3 regions of the Umezawaea sp. genome follow, and region 2 is predicted to be linked to each of the others. Evidence: riboswitches for the same ligand, from Rfam matches in the RefSeq annotation. Region 2 holds a riboswitch; each other region holds the start of a gene.

Region 1 (7,606 bases), on a different contig from region 2:
TCGTCCGGCGCACCAACTTCGAGCTGGCCAACGAGTGGGGCAACCTGGTCAACCGGTCCGTCTCGATGGCGCACAAGAACGTCGGCGCCATCCCGCGCCCGTCGGCCCCGACGGCGGCGGACGAGGAGCTGAAGGCGCTCTCGCGCGCGGCGTTCGAGACGGTCGGCGCGAACCTGCGCCGCTCCCGGTTCAAGCTCGCCTCCAGCGAGGCCATGCGGGTCGTCACGGCCGCGAACCGGTACCTGTCCGAGCAGGAGCCGTGGAAGGTCAAGGACGACCCGGACCGCCGCGACACGATCCTGCACACCGCGCTCCAGGTCGTGCAGGACGCGAACACGCTGCTCACGCCGTTCCTGCCGCACTCGGCGCAGAAGGTGCACGAGGCGCTGGGCGGCACGGGCGTGTGGGCCGCGCAGCCGCAGGTGGTCGAGGTCACCGACCTGGACGAGACGGACCGCAAGTACCCGATCCTGACCGGTGACTACGCGGGTGAGCAGGCGACCTGGGGTTCGACGCCGATCGAGGTCGGCAGGCCGCTGGAGAAGCCCGCGCCGCTGTTCGCGAAGCTCGACCCCGAACTGGGCGAGACCGGGCCGGAGTGGGCTCCGATCGTCAAGTGACGTCCAAGAGACACGGTGAGCGACCACCGGTTCCGGAGAAGCTCCCGGCGCCGGTGGTCGACTCGCACACGCACCTGGACGCGTGCGGCGCGCTGACCCGCGAGGCCGTGGTCGAGGTGCTCGACCGGGCCGAAGCGGCGGGGATCGACCGGGTCGTCACGGTCGCCGACGACCTGCCGTCCGCCCGGTGGGTCGCGGAAGCGTCCACCTGGGACCCGAGGGTGTTCGGCGCGGTCGCGCTGCACCCGACCCGCACGGCGTCCTTCGGCGACGCCGAGCGCGACGAGCTGGCGAAGCTCGCCGAGCACCCGCGCGTGGTCGCGATCGGCGAGACCGGGCTCGACTACTACTGGGACTACTCGCCGCCCGCGGCCCAGCAAGCAGCTTTCCGTTGGCACATCGAGCTTTCCAAGCACACCGGCAAAGCTCTGATGATCCACGACCGGGACGCGCACGCTGACGTCCTGGCCACTTTGGACGCCGAGGGTGCTCCGTCCACTGTGGTCTTCCACTGCTTCTCCGGCGACCTCGACTTCGCGCGGTCCTGCGTGGAGCGCGGGTTCGTCCTCTCCTTCGCGGGGCCGGTGACGTTCAAGAACTCGGCGGCGCTGCGCGAGGTGGCGCGGTGGGTGCCGGAGGACCGGATCCTGGTCGAGACGGACGCTCCTTTCCTGACCCCCCACCCGTTCCGGGGACGCCCGAACGAGCCGTACGCCGCGAATTACACCCTTCGGGCAATCGCTACGCTCCGTGGTGTTGATCTGGCGGAGTTTGGAGTCGCTGTCACCCGGAATGCCGAGCGCGTGTTCGGCCTTCGTGACGTGGAGTGGTCGTAATGCTCTCTACGACGAATGGAGCAGCCGTTTGCTCCGCCATTGGGGTGTCCCACATCACAACTCCGAACAGGGTGTTTGCGGAACTTCCCGACCTCCGTTACGGTCCCGTGACCGTGCCCCCGAACGGCGAAATCTGCCGAGGGGGAGCACACCCGTTGTCGGGGCGGGTACCACTGCCAGAAGCGAGTAGTCGAGCGAACGCACGGGAGTTGCCGAGGAGCAGTCGAGTTTCTCCGCTGCACGTCAGGTAGCACCCATGGTGCGAGGAGCGCTGGCTCCCGCCTTCAGGAGGTATCGACCCTGTGATGGAACGCGGCAGACCCCGCGAGGACGGCTCGGTGTACTCGTTCAACGACGACACCGACTGGTTCACCCCGGTGACCGGCACCGCCACCGCGACGGGTGTCATGGAACCCCCGGCCCTCGTCGACCACCCGAGCTCCCCCGGCTTCACCGGGCTGGGCGTCACGCCGGCCGACGTGTACGAGGTCCTCGGCTCTGACGCCGACGAACTGCTCGCCACGGCCAACGTCGACGTCGACGAGCTGATCCGGCTCATCAACGCCGAGACCACGCTCCTCCCGGCCATCGTCATCCCCGACGAGCTGCCCGAGGACGTCCTGGCGGCGAAGTTCGCCCCCGAGCAGCCCGACGGCCCGCCCCCGGCCCTCGTGGAGGCCGTGAGCACGTGGAAGCGCAAGTTCCTCAAGGCGACCGTGCTCGCGCTGCTGGTGACCATCACGGGCGGCGGCGCGACCGCCATCGCGATGGACAAGTCGATCACGGTCGACGTGGACGGCCAGGAGAAGACCGTCCGCACGTTCGACTCGACCGTCGGTGACATCCTCGCCGACGAGGGCATCGCGGTCGGCGAGCACGACGCGCTGAGCCCGTCGCCCAACGCCAAGGTCGGCGACGGCGGCAAGATCACCCTCGACCGCGGCCGACTGGTGAAGGCGACCGTCGACGGCGAGCAGAAGGAGGGCTGGGTCCGCTCCGTCAGCGTCGGCGAGGCGCTCGACCAGCTCGGCATCAACGACGACGGCGCCTGGGTCTCCGACGACCGCGGCAAGGACGTGCCGCTCGGCGGCATGGCGCTCCAGGTCAAGAGCCTCAAGAACGTCACCGTCTACGACGGCGGCAACGAGCCGCGCCAGCTCAAGACGACCGCGCTGACGGTCGGCGAGCTGATGCAGGCCGAGAACATGACGCCGCTGGGCGCCGAGGACACCGTCGAGGGCGGAGCGGACCTCAAGATCGCCAACGGCGCCGAGATCCACATCAGCCGCACCGGCGTCTCCGTCATCAACGTGACCGAGCCCATCAAGGCTCCCGTCGAGGAGATCCTCGACGCCGAGATGCCCAAGGGCGAGACCAAGGTCGAGCAGGAGGGCGTCGCGGGCGAGGAGATCAACTCCTACCGCGTCACGCTCAAGAACGGCCAGGAGGTCGGCCGGGAGAAGATCGGCTCCAAGGTCACCAAGGAAGCCGTCGCCAAGAAGGTCCGCAAGGGCACCAAGGCCGCTCCCAACCCCGTCATCTCCGACGGCAGCGACTGGGACCGGCTCGCGGGCTGCGAGGCCGGCGGCAACTGGGCCATCAACACCGGCAACGGCTACTACGGCGGCCTCCAGTTCAGCCCGTCCACGTGGACGGCCAACGGCGGCGGCCAGTACGCCCCGATGGCCCACCAGGCGACCCGCGAGCAGCAGATCGCCGTCGCGACCAAGGTCCGCGACGCCGCGGGCGGCAAGTACACCGCGTGGCCCGGTTGCCGCGCCAAGTTGGGCTTGGCGTAACAATTGCCGCGTGACTGAACAACCGTCGTCGACCGGGCCGGGGAGCATGCTCCTCGGCCCGGCCGACGTTCGGCGCCTAGCGGCCGAACTGGACATCCGCCCCACCAAGAAGCTCGGTCAGAACTTCGTGCACGACCCGAACACGGTTCGGCGCATCGTGACGGTGGCGGAGCTGACCCCGGACGACGTCGTGCTGGAGGTCGGTCCCGGCCTCGGCTCCCTGACGCTCGCGCTGCTGCCCGCGTGCCGCGCCCTCGTCGCCGTGGAGATCGACCCCGTCCTGGCCGCCAGGCTGCCGCGGACGGCGCTGGAACGGGCACCCGAGCTGGCCGACCGGCTCCACGTGGTGCTCGCCGACGCCATGCGCGTCCAGGCGGCCGACCTGCCGGTCGCCCCGACCGCGCTCGTCGCGAACCTGCCGTACAACGTGGCCGTGCCGGTCGTGCTGCACCTGATGGCCGAGCTGCCGTCGTTGACCAAGGGGCTCGTGATGGTGCAGGCCGAGGTGGCCGACCGGATGGCCGCCGGGCCCGGCAGCAAGGTGTACGGGGTGCCGAGCGTGAAGCTCGCCTGGTACGCCGACGCCCGGCGCGCGGGGCCCGTGCCTCGGTCGGTGTTCTGGCCCGTGCCCAACGTGGACTCGGCGCTGGTGGCGTTCAAGCGTCGCCCGGAGTTGATGTCCACTGTGGACCGGCGGGCGCTGTTCACGTTGGTGGACGCGGCTTTCGCGCAGCGGCGGAAGACCATGCGGGCCGCGCTGTCCGGGTGGGCAGGGTCCGCTGTGGAGGCTGAGCGGCGGCTCGTCGCGGCCGGTGTGGACCCCGGTATCCGCGGGGAGCAGTTGAGCGTGGAGGACTTCGCCCGCATCGCCGCGACGGTGTGACCGGCGGCCGGCTCGGGGTGCGCGGGGCGGGGGTGCTCCTGTCGTGAGGACCCCCCGACGCACACGCTACGGGAGGGGTCCGACATTTTTCGGGGGTCGGCTCGGGGCGGGTGGGGTCGGCGGCTGGGCGTTCGGGAGCCAGGGGTTCGGGGTGCTCGGGGTGTGGCGCGGGGGCTGGGGCGCGGGTGGTCGAGGGCTTGGTGGGCCGGTTCGCTCGGGCTGAGGTCGGTGGGGCTGCTGTTCGGGTGAGGTGGGGGCCGGTTTAGCTCGGGCGGGGTCGGCTGGGCCGGCTTGTTCGGGGTGGGGTCGGTGGGACTGCTGTTCGGGTGAGGTGGTGCCGGTTTGTTCGGCGGGATCGGCGGGGGCTGGCTTGTTGGGCGTGAGGTCGGTGGGCTGGCTGTTCGGGTGAGGTGGTGCCGGTTTGTTCGGGCGGGGTCGGCGGGGGCCGGTTCGTTCGGCGTGAGGTCGGTGAGGTGGGTGCCGGTTTCCTCGGGTGGAGTCGGAGCCGGCCTGCTCGGGATGTGGTCTGTGTGGCGGCTGCTCGGGTGTGGTCCGTGGGAGCGGGGTGGCTCGGCGGTGGGGTCGGCTGGCTTGAGGCGAGGGCTGGCGGTGGCCCGGTGTTGCCGTCCGAGCCCTGGCGGTCGAGGAGTTGGTGTCTCGGCCAGGGGGTGGCGAAGGCCGGTCGTGCGTGGTGCGGTTCCAGGGTGTGGGTTGTCGTGAGCCGCGCTGGGGTTGTTCCGCGGCGTGGGCCGGTTGAGCGGGAATGGCCAGGGGTTGAGCGGTGTGGCTCACCCGATTCACCTGTTCGGACGTAAGGGGTCCGGTTGATCATCGGCCAGTAGGCCGATTGGCCGGTGATCCGTGGGTTCGGTACCGGATTCAGGCGTGGATGCTGGTCCAGAAGTGTGACTTCTCGAACGATCCCAGATTGTGGGCCTTTCGGGCTTGCGTTTGCGGCCTCGGGTCGGGTGTACTCGTGTTGCCATCCCGAGCGGCCGAGAGACCTGGCTCTTTGACGCCGCAGCAACCACCCGCTGGACGCGGGCAGGTGCTTCCGCCAGGCTCGATGGAGGATTACGTGCCCACGCAGGGAATGCTCACGCGGCGCCGGACGGTCGACCAGTGCCGCCGCACCAACACGGGCTGTCGACGCTAACTCGTACAGGCGCTTCTCCTTACCCCCTAGCCTCTACCCGAATTCCTCGCCGTCCTCATCGGACGGTCCATTGAGGACGGCCGCCGCATGCCACAAGCACTGCGACGCCGCGCGTAGCCGTGGAGCGAAAACGTGATCACTGTCGAAAACCTCACCAAGTCCTTCGCCGGGCACTCAGGCCCGGTCGTGGCCCTCGACGGCGTCAACCTGGAAGTCCAGGCCGGCACCGTCCTCGGGGTCGTCGGGCCGAGCGGAGCGGGCAAGTCCACCCTCGCCCGGTGCGTCGCACTGCTGGAGCGCCCCGACAGCGGCGCGATCCGCGTCGACGGCACCGACCTCGTCTCGCTGGACGGCACCGCGCTGCGCGCCGCCCGTCGGCAGATCGGCGTTGTGCCGCAAGGGGATTCACTGCTCCGGCAGCGCACCGCCGCGGGCAACGTGGCACTGCCGCTGGAGTCCGCGGGCGTGCCCGGTCCGCAGCGCCGCAACCGCGTCGCCGAACTGCTCGACCTGGTCGGCCTGACCGAGAAGGCGGGCAGCTACCCGGACCAGCTCTCCGGCGGCCAGCGCCAGCGCATCGCCGTCGCCCGCGCGCTGGCGGCCGGGCCGTCGGTGCTGCTCGCCGACGAGCCGACGTCCGCGCTCGACCCCGACACGACCGGGTCGGTGCTGACCGTGCTGGACCGCGCCCGCGCCGAACTCGGCATCACCGTCCTCGTCGTCACGCACGACATGGCCGTGGTGCGCCGGATCTGCGACGACGTCGCCGTGCTGGAGGACGGCCGGGTCGTGGAGCACGGCCGCGTGCTGGACCTGGTGTCGGACGGCGCCAGCCGCACCGCCGCGTCGCTGCTGCCCGCGATCGACCAGAACCCGCTGGCGGAGAGCCGTTTCGACCGCGTCGCGGACGTCGTGCTGGTCGGCTTCGCGGCCGTCGGCGCGCTGCTGCCCGAGGTCACCAGCCGGTTCGGCGTCGAGCTGAACCTGCTCGGCGGCGGGCTCACGCGGCTCGCCGAGACGCCGGTCGCGCGCTTCCGCGTCGGCCTCAAGGGTGAGCGCGCCGACTCCGCGCTGGAGTGGATCTCCGAAGCGGGCGCCTCCGTCCAGCGCACCCTCAAGGGTCCGCAGGGAGTAGCTGCGTGAGGTCTGCGACACCCTGGTCCACCGTGTTCGACATGCTCGTCGACGCAACCGGCGAGACGTTGTACATGGTGGGCGTCTCCACCCTGGTCGCGACCGTGCTCGGCATCCCGGTAGGGGTCTGGCTCCAGCTCACCGCTCCCGGTGGGCTGAAGCCCAGCCCTCTGCTGCACAGGGCTCTGGGCTTCATCACCGACCTCGGGCGCTCGATGCCGTTCGTGGTCCTGCTCATCGCGTTGACGGCGCTCACCCGGCTGGTGCTCGGCAGCTCGATCGGCACCAGCGCGGTGATCGTGCCGCTGTCGATCGGCGCCGTGCCGTTCGTCGGGAGGCTGGTGCAGAACATCCTGTCCGAGGTGCACGTCGCCGTGGTCGAGGCGGCCGTGACGACCGGGGCGGGCACGCTGCGGATCGTGCGCAGCGTGCTGCTCCGGGAATCGTTGCCCGCCTTGATCAACGCGATCGGCGTGACCGTGATCGCCGTGCTGGGCTACTCCGCCATGGCCGGGATCATCGGCGGCGGCGGGCTCGGCGACCTGGCGATCCGCGAGGGCTACCAGCGGTTCAACGACCGGGTCCTGTGGGCCACCGTCGCCTGGCTCGCCGTGGTGACCACGGTCATCCAGTTCGCCTTCACTCGCGCCGCCCGTTCCGCCGACCGGCGCAGGCACGCGTCCGTCTAGTCCGACTCCGGACACCCCCCGTTCGACCCACTCATCGGCCACCGCCGACGCACAAAGGAACCCCATGCGCATTCGTGCTGCCCTCGTCGCCCTGCTGCTGACCGCGGCGGGCTGTGGCAGCGGCACCACCGCCGCGACCGACCCCTCAGCCCCGCTGAAGGTCGGTGTCAGCCCCACGCCCCACGGCGAGATCCTCAAGCACGTGGCCGACACCCTGGCCGCCGAGAAGGGCCTCAAGATCGAGGTCGTCGAGTTCACCGACTACGTCCAGCCGAACACCGCCCTGGTCGACGGATCGCTGGACGCCAACTACTTCCAGACCGTGCCGTACCTGGACACGGTCAAGCAGTCCAGCGGCGCCGCGCTGGAGTGGATCGGCCCGGTGCACCTGGAACCGCTCGGCGTGTACTCGACGAAGCACGAGAAGCTCACCGACCTGCCCGAGGGCGCCAAGGTCGGCGTCGCCAACGACGCGACCAACGAGGCGCG
Region 2 (7,606 bases):
CTTCGGCTGGGACTACGAGACCGACGGGTACACGATGGCGCTGCTGCGCGGCCGACCCGTCGCCGGGTTCCGCGAGATGCCGCGCGACGCGCTGTTCTCGGTGGTGTGGACGACCTTCCTGGCCACCGACGACGTGGACGAGTCGGTGGAGCTGACGACCGAGCACGCGGGCACCCTGCTGGTGCCGGTGTTCGAGATGGAGGGTCGGGGTCGCGGCGCCATCGCGGCGGACGCGACCGGCGCGTCGTTCGGCATGTGGGAGGCAGGCACGCACATCGGCGCGTACGTCGTGAACGAGCCGGGCGCGGTGGTGTGGAACGAACTGGCGGCCAGGGACCTCGACCGCGCGGCGGAGTTCTACCGCGACGTGTTCGACGTCGAGGCGGAGAGCACCCCCGACGCGGGCTACACGCGGTTCAAGGTGGACGACCGGGCGGTCGGCGGCGCGTTCGCGATGACCGACGAGGTGCCCGCCGACATCCCCCCGCACTGGATGACCTACTTCGGCGTGACGGACGTCGACGAGGCCGTCGCGCGGGTCGTGGAACTCGGCGGGATCGCGGTGGGCGACCCCACCGACTCCGCCCTCGGCCGCTTCGCCACGGTCGGCGACCCGCTCGGTGCCCCCTTCCGGATCCTGGACGTCTCCACGGGCTGAACCGCCGCGAACTCAGCTGGCGCGGATCCCCGCGACGCCCTCACCGGTCCCTCGTCGAGAGCAGGCCCACGGCGGGGCGGTCCTCTCCCGAGGCCCCGCTCACGGTCCGCTGACCAGCCCGGTTCCTGCTGGTCGGCGACCTGCTGCTAGTCTTGCTGGCCGTACCCGCGTGGCATTCCGCACTGGAGGAAACCTGCCCTCACCGGCAGGGCCGAAACACCAACGCGGTACACCCCCAACGTAAGAGAACGAGGGCGTCAGCATGGCCAACATCAAGTCCCAGCTCAAGCGGATCAAGACCAACGAGAAGGCTCGGCTGCGGAACAAGTCCGTCAAGTCTTCCCTGAAGACCGCGGTGCGCAAGTTCCGCGAGGCCGCCGACGCCGGCGACAAGGACAAGGCCACCGCGCTCCTGCAGGACGTGTCCCGCAAGCTCGACAAGGCCGCGACCAAGGGCGTCATCCACGCCAACCAGGCCGCCAACAAGAAGTCGGCCCTGGCGAAGCGCGCCAACCAGATCTGATTCGTCGATCGGGTCCTTGCCGAGAGGGCGTCACCCCCAGGGGTGGCGCCCTCTCGGCGTTCCACGGAAGCTGCCCTCCGCCGTGAGCAGCGGCACCCACCAGCCACTGCTCACGGCAGAAGACTCACACGGGGCGATGGACGATGCTCAGCGGCGCCCGTGCACGGCCACGATGCGCAGCACGGCCCTTTCCAACGCGTAGTCGGCGTCGGCGGCCACGCCCTTCACGTCGGCGTTCAACAAGGCCACCACCGACATCGCCTCGGCCAATCCGGGGGAATCCCACCCCCGCGCCTGCCCCTGGGCCTTCTTCACCTTCCACGGCGGCATCCCCAGCGACCCGGCCAGCTGGAACGGGTCCGCTCGACCGGCCGCCGACACCCGCGCGATGGTCCGCACCGAGTCCGCCAGCGCGTCCGCGACCAGCACGTGCGGCACCCCGAGCTGCATGGCCCAGCGCAGCGCCTCCAGCGCACCGGCCCGGTCCCCCGCCACGGCCTTCTCCGCGACGGCGAAGCCGGTGACCTCGGCGCGCCCGCGGTGGTACCGGCGCACCTCGTCGGCGTTGATCTTCCCGCCGCTGTCGGCCACCAGCTGCGAGGCGGCGGCGGCCAGCTCGCGCAGGTCCGTGCCGACGGAGTCGATCAGCACCGAGACGCCCTCGGGGTCGATCTTCCCGCCCGCCGCGCGGACCTCGTTGCGCACGAACGCCTCGCGCTCGGACGCCTTGGTGATCTTCGGGCACTCGACGGTCACCGCGCCGGCCTTCTTCAGCGCGGCGGGCAGCTCCTTGGCCGCCTTGCTGCGCCCGCCGCCGGAGTGCACGACCACCAGCGTGATGCCGTCGGCGGGGGCCTTGGCGTAGGCGATGACCGTGTCGGCGATCTCCTTGCCCGCCTCCTGCGCCGCCTCCAGGGCGATGACCCGCCCCTCGGCGAACAGCGACGGGCTGACCAGTTCGGCCAGCTCGGGCGGGGTGAGGTCAGTCACCCGGACGCGGGTCAGGTCGGCCTGGGCGTCGATGGCGCGCGCCGCGTCCAGGGCCGCGCGGATCGCCCTTTCGACCAGCAGTTCCTCGTCGCCGACCACGAGTTGCAACGGATCGGGGGCGACAGCGGCAGCGCTCACGGCACGAATCCTCCCACGCTCCGCGCACTCCCGAAGTGTGGACACCGGTGGTCGAAGGGCGGGAGGGTGCCGTAACTTGGGGACCACAACTGAATACCGCTCATCCAGAGGGGCAGAGGGATCGGCCCGAAGAAGCCCCGGCAACCCGATCGTCAGGTACTCGCACGCGTGCGGGCGCTCGACGGTCATGGTGCCAATTCCGACCCGCGATGCGGGACAGATGAGGAGTTACCTCGCGATGACTGCTGTCAGTGTGCCCACGAGCACCTCGTTCGACCTCGGCCCCGCCCGCGCGCTCTCGTGTCGCGAGTGCGGCCACGAAACCCCTCTCGCCGCCGAGTACGCGTGCATCGAGTGTTTCGGGCCGCTGGAAGTGGCCTACGACTTCGGCCGGATCCGCCGCGAGGACATCGAATCCGGCCCCCGGTCGATCTGGCGCTACCGCGGCCTCCTGCCCGTTCCGTCGACCGTCCAGTCCCACCCGAACACCGAGCCCGGCGGCACGCGCCTCGTGCGGGCCGACCGGCTCGCCAAGGCCCTCGGGCTGCGCAAGGTGTGGGTGAAGGACGACACCGGCAACCCCACGCACTCCTTCAAGGACCGCGTGGTCGGCGTGGCCCTCGCCGCGGCCCGTGAACTCGGCTTCACCGTGCTCGCCTGCCCGTCCACCGGCAACCTGGCCAACGCCGTCGCCGCCGCCGCGGCCCGCGCGGGCTGGGAGTCGGTCGTGCTCGTGCCCTCCTCGCTGGAGCAGGCCAAGATCCTCATGACCGCCGTGTACGACGGCGCCCTGATCGCCGTCGACGGCAACTACGACGACGTGAACCGCCTGGCGCAGGAACTGGCTGCCGAGCACGAGGACTGGGCGTTCGTGAACGTCAACGTCCGCCCGTACTACGCCGAGGGCTCCAAGACCCTGGGCTACGAGGTCGCCGAGCAGCTCGGCTGGCGGCTGCCCGAGCAGATCGTCGTGCCGATCGCGTCCGGCTCGCAGCTCACCAAGGTCGACAAGGCCTTCCGCGAGTTCGGCGAACTCGGCCTGGTCGAGCAGACCCCGTACAAGGTCTTCGGCGCGCAGGCCACCGGCTGCTCCCCCGTGTCCGCCGCGTTCAAGAACGGCCACGACGTGGTCCGCCCCGTCCGCCCGGACACCATCGCCCGCTCCCTCGCGATCGGCGCGCCCGCCGACGGCCCGTACGTGCTGGACGCCGTCCGCCGCACCGGCGGCGCCATCGAGGACGTCACCGACGAGGAGGTCGTCGAGGGCATCCGCCTGCTGGCCCGCACCGAGGGCATCTTCGCCGAGACCGCGGGCGGCGTGACCGTCGCGACGGCCAAGAAGCTGGTCGAGACCGGCAAGCTCGACCCCGACGCGGAGACAGTGCTGCTCATCACCGGCGACGGCCTCAAGACCCTCGACGCCGTCTCCCACACCCTGGCCCCGCTGGCGACCGTGCCGCCGTCGGCGCAGGCAGTGCTGGACGCGCTCGCCTCCAGGCGCTGACCGGAACGGCCACCTCCTGACCGCGACACCGGTAGGGCCGCACCCGACCTGACCGCGACACCGGCGGAGCCACACCCAGCCCGACCACAACACCCGTAGAACCACCACCCCTGACCACGACACCGGTGGGGCCGCACCCAGCTTGGGTGCGGCCCCACCGTCGTCAGCGCAGCAGGTAGGCGTCGATGATGGTCTGCTCGACGCTCCCTCCCGACCGGTCAGCCGCCTTGGCCCGCAACGACACCGACCTGGCGCCCTCCGGGTGCGACAGCGTCAGCACACGGCCGCCGTTCACCGCGACCGCCTGCCACGTGACGCCGCTGTCGTAGGACACCTCGGCCGACGTGATCCGCTTCCGCGCCTGGACCACACCGGCCTGGTTCTGCACCGATACCGGCACGGGGAACACCCGACCGGCGGGCGCGGTGCCCGCGGAGTCGAGCTTCGGCGCGTAGCGGATCACCGAGATCGGCAGCGCCGCGATCTCCGCGGTCCGATCGGACCGGAAGGTCCACACCGCCGACACCCTGGTGCTGAACGGAGTCGTGCTCCGCACCGCGTCGGTGGTGAGCCGGTAGTCCGCCGCACCGTCCGGCAGCGCGAAGCGCCCGTAGCCGGGAGAGGCGCTCTCGGCCAGCAGCTCACCGCCGCGGTAGAGCTTCAGCGCGCCCACCGCGGGCGCCTGCCCGGCGTTGCCCGCCCCGTCGCCGAACAGCGGCAGGTTCGCCACCAGTTCGGAGTCGTCGCGGTACAGCCACGGCCGACCGCGGTTGTCCGTCAGGCTCGGCCCGAAAACGGCGTGGTGGAAGGACTCCTCGTACGCCTTGCGCGGCGCGTACGACTTCGGCGGCCCGTCCAGCCCACCCCGGTAGCCCTCCGGGCTCTGAACGGTGAGCCGCCGCGCCCAGTCCGCGTTCTCCCCGCCGTAGAACTCGGTCCGCACACCGGGCGCGGTGAACGCCTCGATCGCACCCCAGCCCCACTCACCCTGCCCGTGAGCGGTGGACGCGTTGCCGATCGTCACGGACTCCCCCGGCCCCGGAGCACCGACGTCGACCCGCACGGTCGCCAGGTCCGCCTTGTCGACCACCTTGGTCAACCCCGTGTGCGTCCTCCCCTTCAGGTACCAGGCGAGCCCGTAGAACTCGGCCCCGCCCTTCGCGACCCAGCTCGTGCTGAGCTTCCCGGTCACCTCGCCGGGCGGCGCCTCCGGCCCGAGGTGCGCCAGACCGACGTGCGACGTCCCTCCACCGAACGAGAACCCACCGATCTGGTAGGTCTTCGCCCCGTGGACCCGCTGGAAACCCGTCTCCAGCAACGACAACCGCGCCGTCGGGTCCGGCAGCGTCAGCACGACCGGCTTCGCCAGCCGCGCGTCCAGGTCGATCGTGGTGGGACCGCTGACCGTCAGCTTCGGGTAGCTGAACGAGTCGTGCGTGTACACCGCCCCCGATCCCTGCACGGACCCCGACAGCAGGTACTCGCCGACCGGCACCCGTCGCCGCAGCTTCCCGTCCGCGTCCTTGGCGAGGGACACGAACTCACCCGTCTCCACGTTCGTCATGAACGCCGAGAAGTGCTCAGCCTTCTCACCGGACCGCTGGGTCCCGTTCACGACCAGGTCGTAGCTCTCCGGCTCCAGGTCGACCACCACGGCGGTCCGTGCGCTCGCGGTGCCCGACGCGGCGACCAGCGCCCCACCGAACTGCCCACCGGCGGGCGCCTTGCCCACGTCGGCCACGACCGTCGCGGTCGCCGTGCCACCCGCGGGCACCGTGAGCCGAGCGGGCTCGACGGCGAACAGCCCAACGGGCGCGGGTGCCCCATCCGGTGCGGTCGTGTCGACCCGCAGGTCGAGCGTCAACGGCACCGCGCTGTCGTTGCCGTAGCTCACCTCCTTGGTGATCAGGGGCTCACCGGTGTGCGGCCACTGGTGCGACCCGAACGCGACGCTGCTCGGCCGGCTGGTGATCGCCTGCGTCATCGCCCGAGCCGAGTCCACCCGCCCGGCCCCCTGCTCGAACGGCGTCAGACCGGCGGTGGGAGCGGCCGACGCGACGAGCCGCGCCTTGAGCTGCTCACGCGTCAGCTCCGGGTACTGCTGCGCCAGCAACGCCGCCGCGCCCGCCACGTGCGGGGTCGCCATCGACGTGCCGGACAGTGCGGTGTAGCCGTCCACGACCGGTGGACCGATGCGCCCGTCAGCGTGCCGAGCGGCCACGATGTCCACACCGGGCGCCGTGATGTCCGGCTTGATCACCCCGCCACCCACCACGGGCCCGCGGCTGGAGAAGTCCGCGATCCTGTTGTCGCGGTCCACCGCACCGACCGTCAGCGCCTCGTCCGCGGTACCCGGCGACCCGATGGAACCCGCTCTGGGCCCGGAGTTGCCCGCGGCGATCACGAACAGCGTCCCGTACGTCGTGGACAGCGTGTTCACCGCTTCCTCGAGCGGATCGACCCCGGGGGTGTCGTACCCGCCGAGACTCATGTTCACGACCGCCACACCCTGCTCGGCCGCCCACTGCATCCCCGCGATGATCCCCGAGTCCGCACCGCTGCCGGAGTCGTCGAGCACCTTGACGTCCAGGATCCGCGCACCGTGCGCCACACCCCGGTACGCACCGCCTCCCTTGGCACCGGTGCCCGCGATGATCGACGCCACGTGCGTGCCGTGCCCGTAGTGGTCGACGGCGTCCTTCGAGTTCGAGAAGTTCCGCTCCCCCACCTCCCTGTCCGCGAGATCCGGATGGGTCTGGTCGACCCCGGTGTCGAGCACCGCGACCGTCACACCCTCACCGGTGTAGCCCGCCGCCCACGCGGCGGGCGCCCCGATCTGCGGCACGCTGCGATCCAGCGACGCGGTCCGCACCCCGTCCAGCCACACCTTCTTGATCCCGGACCCGGCCAGCGCACCAACCCCGGTCAACCCGCTCCACAACCCGGAGCCCGCCGACTTCTCGACGTCGACCGCGACACCGTTGACGCTGGGCAGGTCGACCGTCACCGCCGTGCCCGCGGTGGCGGCGAACGACCGCTGCCCAGGCTGGTAGGTCACGATCAACGGCACCGTGTCCCGCTGCCCGTCCCCGTACCCGGAGGCGATCAGCTCGGTCACGTCGAACAGCCGCCGATCGAGCACCCCCTTGGCCAGCAACGGTTCCGCGTCCGCGGGCACCACGTAGCTGTGCCCGTCGCTCTCGAACGTCGAGAACCACATCCCCTCTCGCCCAGGCCCCGGCTCCAGGTACCCGGCCGACCCCTTCGAACCGGGGAACACCCGGTCACCGGTCAGCAGAGTCACCGACTCACCACCGGTGCCCGACCGCACGCCGGACGGCTCGGACGACGCCACTGGCGCGGCGTGAAGGGCCTGCGCACCTCCCATGATCAAGGCACCCGCGACGAGTACGACGACTGTTCTCCTCGGGGGTCCACCGCTCCGACCGCGCACTGACGCCTCCAAGTCACTGGTTTGTCGCGGAGAGTAAGAGCTACCGCGAGCCATTGACAAGGGTTCTTAACAAATATGGTCTAGACCTGTCCGGTTCTAGGGTGTGTCCTGCGGGAACGCACCTGCGTGCCTTGGCGTGATCTTCCCGAACGGTGTGGGCCGTGGAAGACCGTGCGCGAGCGGTTGCGGAAGCGGACCACGGACCTGCCGCTGGCGGTGATCCTTACGCCCGGCCAGGCCGGCGACGACCCGCAACCGCTGCGACTGCTGGACGAGATCCGAGACACCGACGTGGACGGGCAGCGGGTGCGGGTCGGCGGATGAACGCCGACAACGCCC
Region 3 (7,606 bases), on a different contig from region 2:
CCTGGGACACGGCCTCGTACTGCGCCCGCCCCTCCAGCACGGTGAGGCGGAGCAGTTCCTGGCAGCGGCGGGGGAGGCGGGCGAAGGCGGCCCACAGGGTGCGGTCGCGCTCGTCGCGCAGCGCCTCGACCTCGGGGAGGCCGAAGTTCGACGGCACCTCCTCGGTCTCCCCGGTGGTGACGCGCTTCGACTCGGGCCACGTGCGCCGGGCTTCGCGGCGGGCCGCCACGACGAGCCACCCGACGAGGGCGCGGGGTTCCCGCATCCGGTGCAGGTGGCGCAGGAAGCCGAGCCACACGTTCTGCGCGACGTCCTCCGCGGCCTGCCGGTCGAGGCCGTTGCCCCTGGCGACGTGCCAGATCAACGGGGTCAGGTCGGCCACGAGGGCGTCGAGCGCCTTGCGGTCGCCCCCGCGCGCGGCCTGGAGGCACGCCGCGTGCCGGTCGATCCCGGTCAGGTCTTCCCACGGGGTGTCAGGGGTCTCGATCAACGTCCACCACCATCCGAACGGCACCGTGCGGAGCCGACCATACGGTAGCGTATGGACTCGTGGCCGAGCGGAGACGACGGACACGGGACGACTGGACCCGTGCGGCGCTTCAGGCGCTGGCCGAGGGAGGTCTGGCCGCCGTCGCGGTCGAACCGCTGGCCGCCCGCGTCGGTGCCACGAAGGGCAGCGCGTACTGGCACTTCCCCAACCGCGACGCGCTGCTGCTGGCGACGGTCGAGCGCTGGGAGCGCGAGCACCTCGCGGAGATGCGGCAGCTCGTCAACGGCGAGAACGACCCGCTCGCCAGGCTGAGGCTGATCTTCGGCCGCGTGCTGGACGAGTGCGGCGGGGGCCGCGCGGTCGAGGCGGCCCTGCTGGCCGCCGCGGACGACCCGATCGTCGCGCCGATCCTCAAGCGGGTCACCGACGGGCGCCTGCGCTACCTGGAGGCCCTGTTCTCCTCGCTCGGCTTCACCGCGGAGGCGAGCTGCCGCCGGGCCCTGCTGGCGTACTCGGTGTACCTCGGGCAGGCGCAGCTGCGCGCCACGGCGCCGCACGTCGTGAGCGGGAGCCTGACGCTGCTCGACGACACGCTCGTCGCGCTGAGCGCGCACGGCTGAGCGTCTCCGGCTCGGCATCGGGGTGGGGCCGGGCGCCCGGCGCGAGGTGGTGGGCCGACGCCGCGCCGGTCGCGGCACCGGCTGCGGAGGGCACAGGCGAACGAGGTCGTGCGCAAGGCTCTGGCCAGGGCTTTCGGGGTGCGCGAGCAGGACGTGCCGGTGGTGGGGCGACCGGGCCGGGACGGGGTCGTGGAGATCGACCCCGCCCCGGCGGGCGCGGTGGAACGGCTCACCGAACCGCTAGGCGGCCAGCGTCCACACGGCGTGCGCGATGGCGTCGGCGTTCCGGTCGAGCGACGTCGCGTTGACGTTCGCCGTGGTGTCGCACGAGCGGTGGTAGCAGCGGTCGAACGCGACCCCGGACGTGCCGCCCCACTTGGCGGCCTGCGCCGCGGTCTTGACGACCTCGGCACCGGAGAACGTGCCCCCGGTGGCGATGCCCGCCCGCGCGAACGCCGCGTGGTCGGAGCGCCCGCCGACCTCCGTCAGCTCGGGCTGCACGCCGATCGAGGTGAAGTAGGCGACCAGCGTCTGCTGCACGGCGACGGAGCCCGAGGGCTGACTGGCGCCCGAGTAGACGAAGTAGCCGGGGTTCGGGGAACCGGTCATGTCGAAGTTCAGGTAGGTCTTGATCCGCGACCTCTCGGCGGCGGACAACGAGTTCACGTAGAAGGTCGAGCCGACGAGGCCCAGTTCCTCCGCGCCCCACCAGCCGAAGCGCAGGTGCCTGGTGAACGCGGCCCCGCTCGCCCTCGCGGCCAGCGCGACCTCCAGGATCGACGCCGAGCCGGTGCCGTTGTCGTTGATGCCGGGACCCGCGGTGACGCTGTCGAGGTGGCCGCCGACCATCAGGACGTTGTTCAGGTCGCCACCGGGCATGTCCGCGATCAGGTTGTAGCCCGTCGCGCCGTTGCGGGTGAACGTCTGCACCTGGGTGGTGAAGCCCGCCGCGTCCAGCTTGCCCCTGACCCAGTCGATGGACGCCTTGAAGCCCGGCCGTCCGTGGGCGCGGTTGCCGCCGTTGGCGGTCGCGATGCTCTGCAACTGGTTCAGGTCGGCCTGGACGGCGGCCACCGAGATGTTCGGCGCGGCCAGTGCGGCGGGCGCGGGGGCCGCGGTGGCGGACCCGGTGCCGATCAGCACGCTGGTGATCATCAGGGCCGGGATCGACCGGCCTGGGGTTGTTCGCAGCTTCACGTTCTCAACTCCATGCAGGGGTGTGGGTGGAACGGGTCGGCACCGGACAGGGGGTGGCGCGCGGCCCTCTGGCCAACCTGCACCGCCCCGGACGCGTGCCGCTAGGTACGTTCGGCTGATTCACGCCTTCGTGTCCGGATCGGCCGTGACCCTGAGCACTGGAGCACGGGAAGATCCGCTGTCTGATTAGTCCAATTCAGTGGTGACGGGGAACAATGGCGTCACCGTCGAGCACGTCAGGGAGGTCGCGTTGGGAATCACGGCCATCCTCGGCATAGGCGCGGCGGTCCTCCTCGTCTCGGTGATCGCGGTGAGGTTGTCGACGAAACTCGGCCTGCCGTCGCTGCTGCTGTACCTCGGCATCGGTGTGGTGCTGGGCGAGAGCGTGCTCGGGATCGACTTCGAGGACGCCGACCTGACCCGGTCGCTCGGCACCGTCGCGCTGGTCCTCATCCTCGCCGAAGGTGGCCTCACCACGCGGTGGTCGGCGGTGAAACCCGCCCTGGGACTGGGGATCGCACTGTCCACTGTGGGCGTCGGCGTGAGCGTCGCCGTCACCGGCGCGGCGCTGCACCACCTGCTCGGCCTGGACTGGCGGATCGCGCTGCTGTGGGGCGCGGTGCTGTCGTCCACCGACGCGGCGGCCGTGTTCAGCGTGCTGCGCGCGGTGGGTGTCGGCAAACGCCTGACCGGTGCGCTGGAACTGGAGTCCGGCATCAACGACGCGCCCGTGTACATCGCCGTCGTGCTGCTCGCCTCGCCCGACCCGATCACGTGGACCGCCCCGCTGCTGCTCGTCTACGAACTCGTCGTGGGCGGGCTGATCGGGGTGGCGCTGGGCTGGATGGGTGCCGCCGCGCTGCGCCGGGCCGCCCTGCCCGCCACCGGCCTGTACCCGTTGGCGACCGTCGCGGTGTGCGTGCTCGCCTACACGGCGGGCGACCTGGCGCACGCGTCCGGTTTCCTCGCCGTGTACATCGCCGCGCTGGTGCTGGGGAACTCCCGGCTGCCCCACCGGTCGGACACGCTGTCGTTCGCCGAGGGCCTCGGCTGGCTGGCGCAGATCGGCCTCTTCGTGCTGCTCGGCCTGTTCGCCTCGCCGGGGCGGGTGCTGGACGCGCTGGTGCCCGCGCTGGTCGCCGGGGCGGTGCTGGTGCTGCTGGCCAGACCGCTGTCGGTGGCGCTGGCCGCGATCCCGTTCAAGGTGCCGTGGCGGGAGCAGGTGTTCGTCGCCTGGTCCGGGCTGCGCGGGGCGGTGCCGATCGTGTTCGCGCTCATCCCGGTGATCCAGGGCGTGCCGGGGTCGCAGGAACTGGTGGACGCGGTCTTCGTGCTCGTCGTGGTGCTGACCCTGCTGCAGGGCAGCACGCTGCCCGCGCTGGCGAAGCTGCTCGGGCTGGTGCGGACGGGTGAGGCGCACGAGGTGCACGTGGACGCCGCGCCGCTGGACGAGCTGGGGGCGGAGCTGCTCCAGGTGCGCATCCAGCAGGGGTCGAAGCTGCACGGCGTGTACCTGTCGGAACTGCGGTTGCCGCAGGGGGCCGTGGTGAGCCTGATCTCCCGCGGTGGCAAGGGTTTCACACCCCAGCCGACCACCAGGCTCCAGGTGGAGGACCAGATGCTCGTGGTGTCGACCGAGGCGGCTCGGGAGGCGACCGAGAAGCGGCTGCGGTCGATCGACAGGGCGGGCCGGTACGCCCGCTGGAAGGGCGAGGACGGCGGGCGCCCGGCGTTTCCCAGCATCTGAGCGGGGCTCGACGGACGGCGTGCCCGTCGGCTAGCGTCGTCCACGAAAGGTCATGAGTGCCAGCGCGAAGCCCGTGCTAGCTGGCCGGCAACCCTCCTCCGCGGTGGGGTGCCCACGGTGAGGACCTGGTCCGGCGCGCAGCGCGTCCGGGCAAGCGCGGGCCCTCGCCGGGGTCCTGGACCCGAAGGGCAGTCACCATGACCATCGCCATCCCCCGCAGCACCGCTCCCGCCGTTCCCGGAGTCGTCGGCTCGTCGCTGCGCGTGCCGCTCGTGACCGGGGAGCGCGTGGAGTACGCCAACCTCGACCACGCCGCCAGCGCGCCCTGCCTGGAGCAGGTGCGGGACGCGGTCGACGAGCTGCTGCCCTGGTACGCCAGCGTGCACCGCGGCGCCGGGTTCGCCTCCCAGGTGTCGACGCGGGTCTACGAGCAGGCGCGGGATTCCGTGCGCCGCTTCGTGAACGCCCGCCCCACCGAGGCCGTCGTCTTCACCCGCAACACCACCGACGCGCTGAACCTGTTGGCGCGCAGCCTTCCCCGGCACACGTCGGTCGTGCTGTTCGACGCCGAGCACCACGCGGCGCTGCTGCCGTGGCGCGGCCCGAACGTCCGCCGGATCGCCACCCCGTCCTCCGCCGAGGCCGCCGTCGCCGTGCTGGACCGGGAACTCGCGTCCTGCCCCGTCGGACCGAGGCTGGTCGTGGTGACCGGCGCGTCGAACGTGACGGGCGAGGTGTGGCCCGTCGCCGAACTCGCGAAGGTCGCCCGCGGGCACGGCGCGCGGATCGCCCTGGACGCCGCGCAGCTCGCCCCGCACCGCCCGGTGGACGTGCGGGCGCTGGACGTGGACTACGCCGTGTTCTCCGGCCACAAGGTCTACGCGCCCTTCGGCTCCGGCGTGCTCGTCGGCCGGTCCGACTGGTTGCAGGCCGCCGAGCCGTACCTCGTCGGCGGTGGCGCCACGAAGCTGGTCACCGACCACGGCGACCGGCTCGGCGTGGCCTGGTCCGCCGTGCCCGAGCGGCACGAGGCCGGGTCGCCGAACGTGGTCGGCGTGCACGCGCTGGCCGTCGCCTGCGACGTGCTCGGGCGCCACTGGGAGCAGACCGTCGAGCACGAGCGGGTGCTGCTCGCCCGCCTCCGCGCCGGGCTGGCCACCATCCCCGGCCTGAGCGAGCTGAGCCTGTTCGGGGCCGAGCACGACCGCGTCGGGGTCGTCAGCTTCACGATCAGCGGCCACGACGCCGGCTACCTCGCCGCCGCGCTGTCCGCCGAGCACGGCATCGGGGTCCGGGACGGGGCGTTCTGCGCCCACGTCGCCGTGACCAGGCTGCTGGACGGGGTCGGGGCGCACGAGCACCGCGCGCTGCGGGCGTCGCTGGGGCTCGGCAGCACGGTCGACCACGTGGACCGGCTGGTCGCGGCCCTGCGCACCCTCGTGTCGGAGGGGCCGAAGTGGAGCTACGTCCAGCGCGACGGGCGCTGGGAGCCGGAAAACGACCCGCGTCCGCTCCCGCCGTTCCTGTCCTGAGCGGCGACTGGGACAATGGGTGCGTGTCCACCCAACCCGACGTCGACGTGACGCCTGCCGCGCTGCCCCGGCGGCGCCTGGCGCTGCTCGCCTCGGCGGCCGTGGTGGTGCTCGTCGTCGACGTGGTCAGCAAGATCGTCGCGGTGGCCCTCCTGGAGGGCCGTGAGCCGGTCTCGCTGCTGGGCGGCGCGCTGTACCTGCCGCTGATCCGCAACGGCGGCGCCGCGTTCGGCCTCGCCGAGGGCTGGACGGCCGTCCTGGCCCTGATCTCGCTCGGCGTGGTCGGGTTCATCGTGTGGATCGCGCGCAAGCTGCGGTCCGGCCCGTGGGCCCTCGGGCTCGGGATGGTGCTGGGCGGCGCGCTGGGCAACCTGGGCGACCGGATCTTCCGGGCCCCTGGGCCGCTGCGCGGGCACGTGGTGGACTTCCTGTCCCTGTTCGACCCCTACGGCCGGGTGTGGCCGGTGTTCAACGTCGCCGACTCGGCGATCTGCGTTGGCGGGGTGCTCATCGTGACGATGGCGCTGCTCCAGCGCGACTACGACGGCACTCGTGCCGTGAAGAAGGACAAAGGATGAGCGGGTATCGCACCCTGCCCGTGCCGGACGGTCTCGACGGGATGCGCGTCGACGCCGGGTTGGCGAAGTTGCTCGGGCTGTCGCGGACGGCGGTCGCGGCGTTGACCGAGTCCGGCGACGTGGTGCTGGACGGGCAGGCCGCCGGGAAGTCGGATCGGCTGGTCGCCGGGGCGACGCTGGAGGTGACGCTGCCCGAGCCGCCTCGGCCGGTGTCGATCCAGGCCGTGCCGGTCGAGGGCCTCGTCGTGCTGTACCAGGACGACGACATCATCGTGGTGGACAAGCCGGTGGGGGTGGCCGTCCACCCGAGTCCCGGTTGGACCGGACCCACGGTGGTCGGCGGCCTGGCAGGCGCGGGGATCCACGTGGCAACCTCCGGTGCCGCCGAGCGCCAGGGCGTCGTGCACCGCCTCGACGTCGGCACCACCGGGGTGATGGTGGTGGCGAAGTCCGAGAACGCCTACTCGGCGTTGAAGCACGCGTTCAAGGAGCGGACGGTCGACAAGCTGTACCACGCGCTGGTGCAGGGGCACCCGGACCCGATCAAGGGGACGATCGACGCGCCGATCGACCGGCACCCCAAGCACGACTACAAGTTCGCCGTGATGGCCAACGGACGGCCCAGCATCACGCACTACGAGGTCGTGGAGGCCTTCCGGGCCGCGTCGCTGCTGGACGTGCACCTGGAGACCGGGCGCACGCACCAGATCCGGGTGCACTTCTCGGCGCTGCACCACCCGTGCGTGGGGGACCTGACGTACGGGGCCGATCCGACGTTGGCCAAGCGGTTGAAGATCACCCGGCAGTGGCTGCACGCCCGGACGCTGGGGTTCCACCACCCCGCCGACGGCCAGTGGGTGTCCTTCACGTCCGAGTACCCGGCCGACCTGGCCGACGCCCTGGAGCTGCTGCGGGCCGAGGGGTAGGGGCTCGGCGGCCGCTCGTCGTGGGCGGGGGCCGCGGCGCGTGCCGGTTTCGCTCGCGGTCCGCTCGTCAGTCGTCGATCGTCCAGACGAGGGTGTTGAGGTCGATCTCCGGTCTGGCGCTCCAGCGGACCGCCGTGATCGCGGTGTCCTCCGGCAGCACGTAGACGGTGTGCCCGCCCGCTGTCTCGCCCGGCTGCACGCCGATCTTGTGCGGTGGGCGGGACGAGAGGGACACGGGGGCCTTCGCCACCGGTTCTCCGGTGCGGGCCATCAGCACCAGGTACATGTCCGGCAGTGAGTTGAACGGGATGGTGCCGGTGTTCGTCAGTTCCGTGTGCACCACCACGGCGCGTTCGCCGTCCGCGAGCTTGTAGCCCGCCGCGGTGAAGAGGAAGTCCGCCGGGTCCACCACCTCGATCAGCTGGATGGAGAAGGTGGCGCCTTCCAGGCCCTCCGTCTCCAGCGAGGTGCCGATCTTGCCGGTGCGCTGGCCCGTCGCCCCCTTCGAGCCGCCGA

What was found. Region 2 has a riboswitch for S-adenosylmethionine ahead of thrC (threonine synthase). Riboswitches for the same ligand answer to the same signal wherever they lie in the genome.
Region 1: another riboswitch for S-adenosylmethionine. It lies ahead of AC156L_RS35145 (methionine ABC transporter ATP-binding protein); the one in region 2 lies ahead of thrC (threonine synthase).
Region 3: another riboswitch for S-adenosylmethionine. It lies ahead of AC156L_RS21255 (aminotransferase class V-fold PLP-dependent enzyme); the one in region 2 lies ahead of thrC (threonine synthase).

What each region holds. Positions count from the first base shown of each region.
Region 1 covers NZ_DBNGPQ010000156.1:8,350-15,955, reverse strand. The annotation lists gene metG (methionine--tRNA ligase) at 1-620, shown strand, start outside; gene AC156L_RS35160 (TatD family hydrolase) at 617-1,456, shown strand; gene AC156L_RS35155 (resuscitation-promoting factor) at 1,762-3,255, shown strand; gene rsmA (16S rRNA (adenine(1518)-N(6)/adenine(1519)-N(6))-dimethyltransferase RsmA) at 3,302-4,138, shown strand; SAM riboswitch class I at 5,118-5,211, shown strand; gene AC156L_RS35145 (methionine ABC transporter ATP-binding protein) at 5,427-6,437, shown strand; gene AC156L_RS35140 (methionine ABC transporter permease) at 6,470-7,117, shown strand; gene AC156L_RS35135 (MetQ/NlpA family ABC transporter substrate-binding protein) at 7,182-7,606, shown strand, end outside.
Region 2 covers NZ_DBNGPQ010000080.1:34,700-42,305, reverse strand. The annotation lists gene AC156L_RS17605 (VOC family protein) at 1-658, shown strand, start outside; gene rpsT (30S ribosomal protein S20) at 921-1,181, shown strand; gene holA (DNA polymerase III subunit delta) at 1,329-2,309, opposite strand; SAM riboswitch class I at 2,407-2,536, shown strand; gene thrC (threonine synthase) at 2,548-3,813, shown strand; gene AC156L_RS17585 (S8 family peptidase) at 3,977-7,117, opposite strand; gene AC156L_RS17580 (hypothetical protein) at 7,439-7,591, shown strand.
Region 3 covers NZ_DBNGPQ010000093.1:105,914-113,519, forward strand. The annotation lists gene AC156L_RS21235 (RNA polymerase sigma factor) at 1-490, opposite strand, end outside; gene AC156L_RS21240 (TetR/AcrR family transcriptional regulator) at 550-1,110, shown strand; gene AC156L_RS21245 (M28 family metallopeptidase) at 1,351-2,307, opposite strand; gene AC156L_RS21250 (potassium/proton antiporter) at 2,564-4,054, shown strand; SAM riboswitch class IV at 4,103-4,217, shown strand; gene AC156L_RS21255 (aminotransferase class V-fold PLP-dependent enzyme) at 4,252-5,586, shown strand; gene lspA (signal peptidase II) at 5,610-6,164, shown strand; gene AC156L_RS21265 (RluA family pseudouridine synthase) at 6,161-7,090, shown strand; gene AC156L_RS21270 (AsnC family protein) at 7,158-7,606, opposite strand, start outside.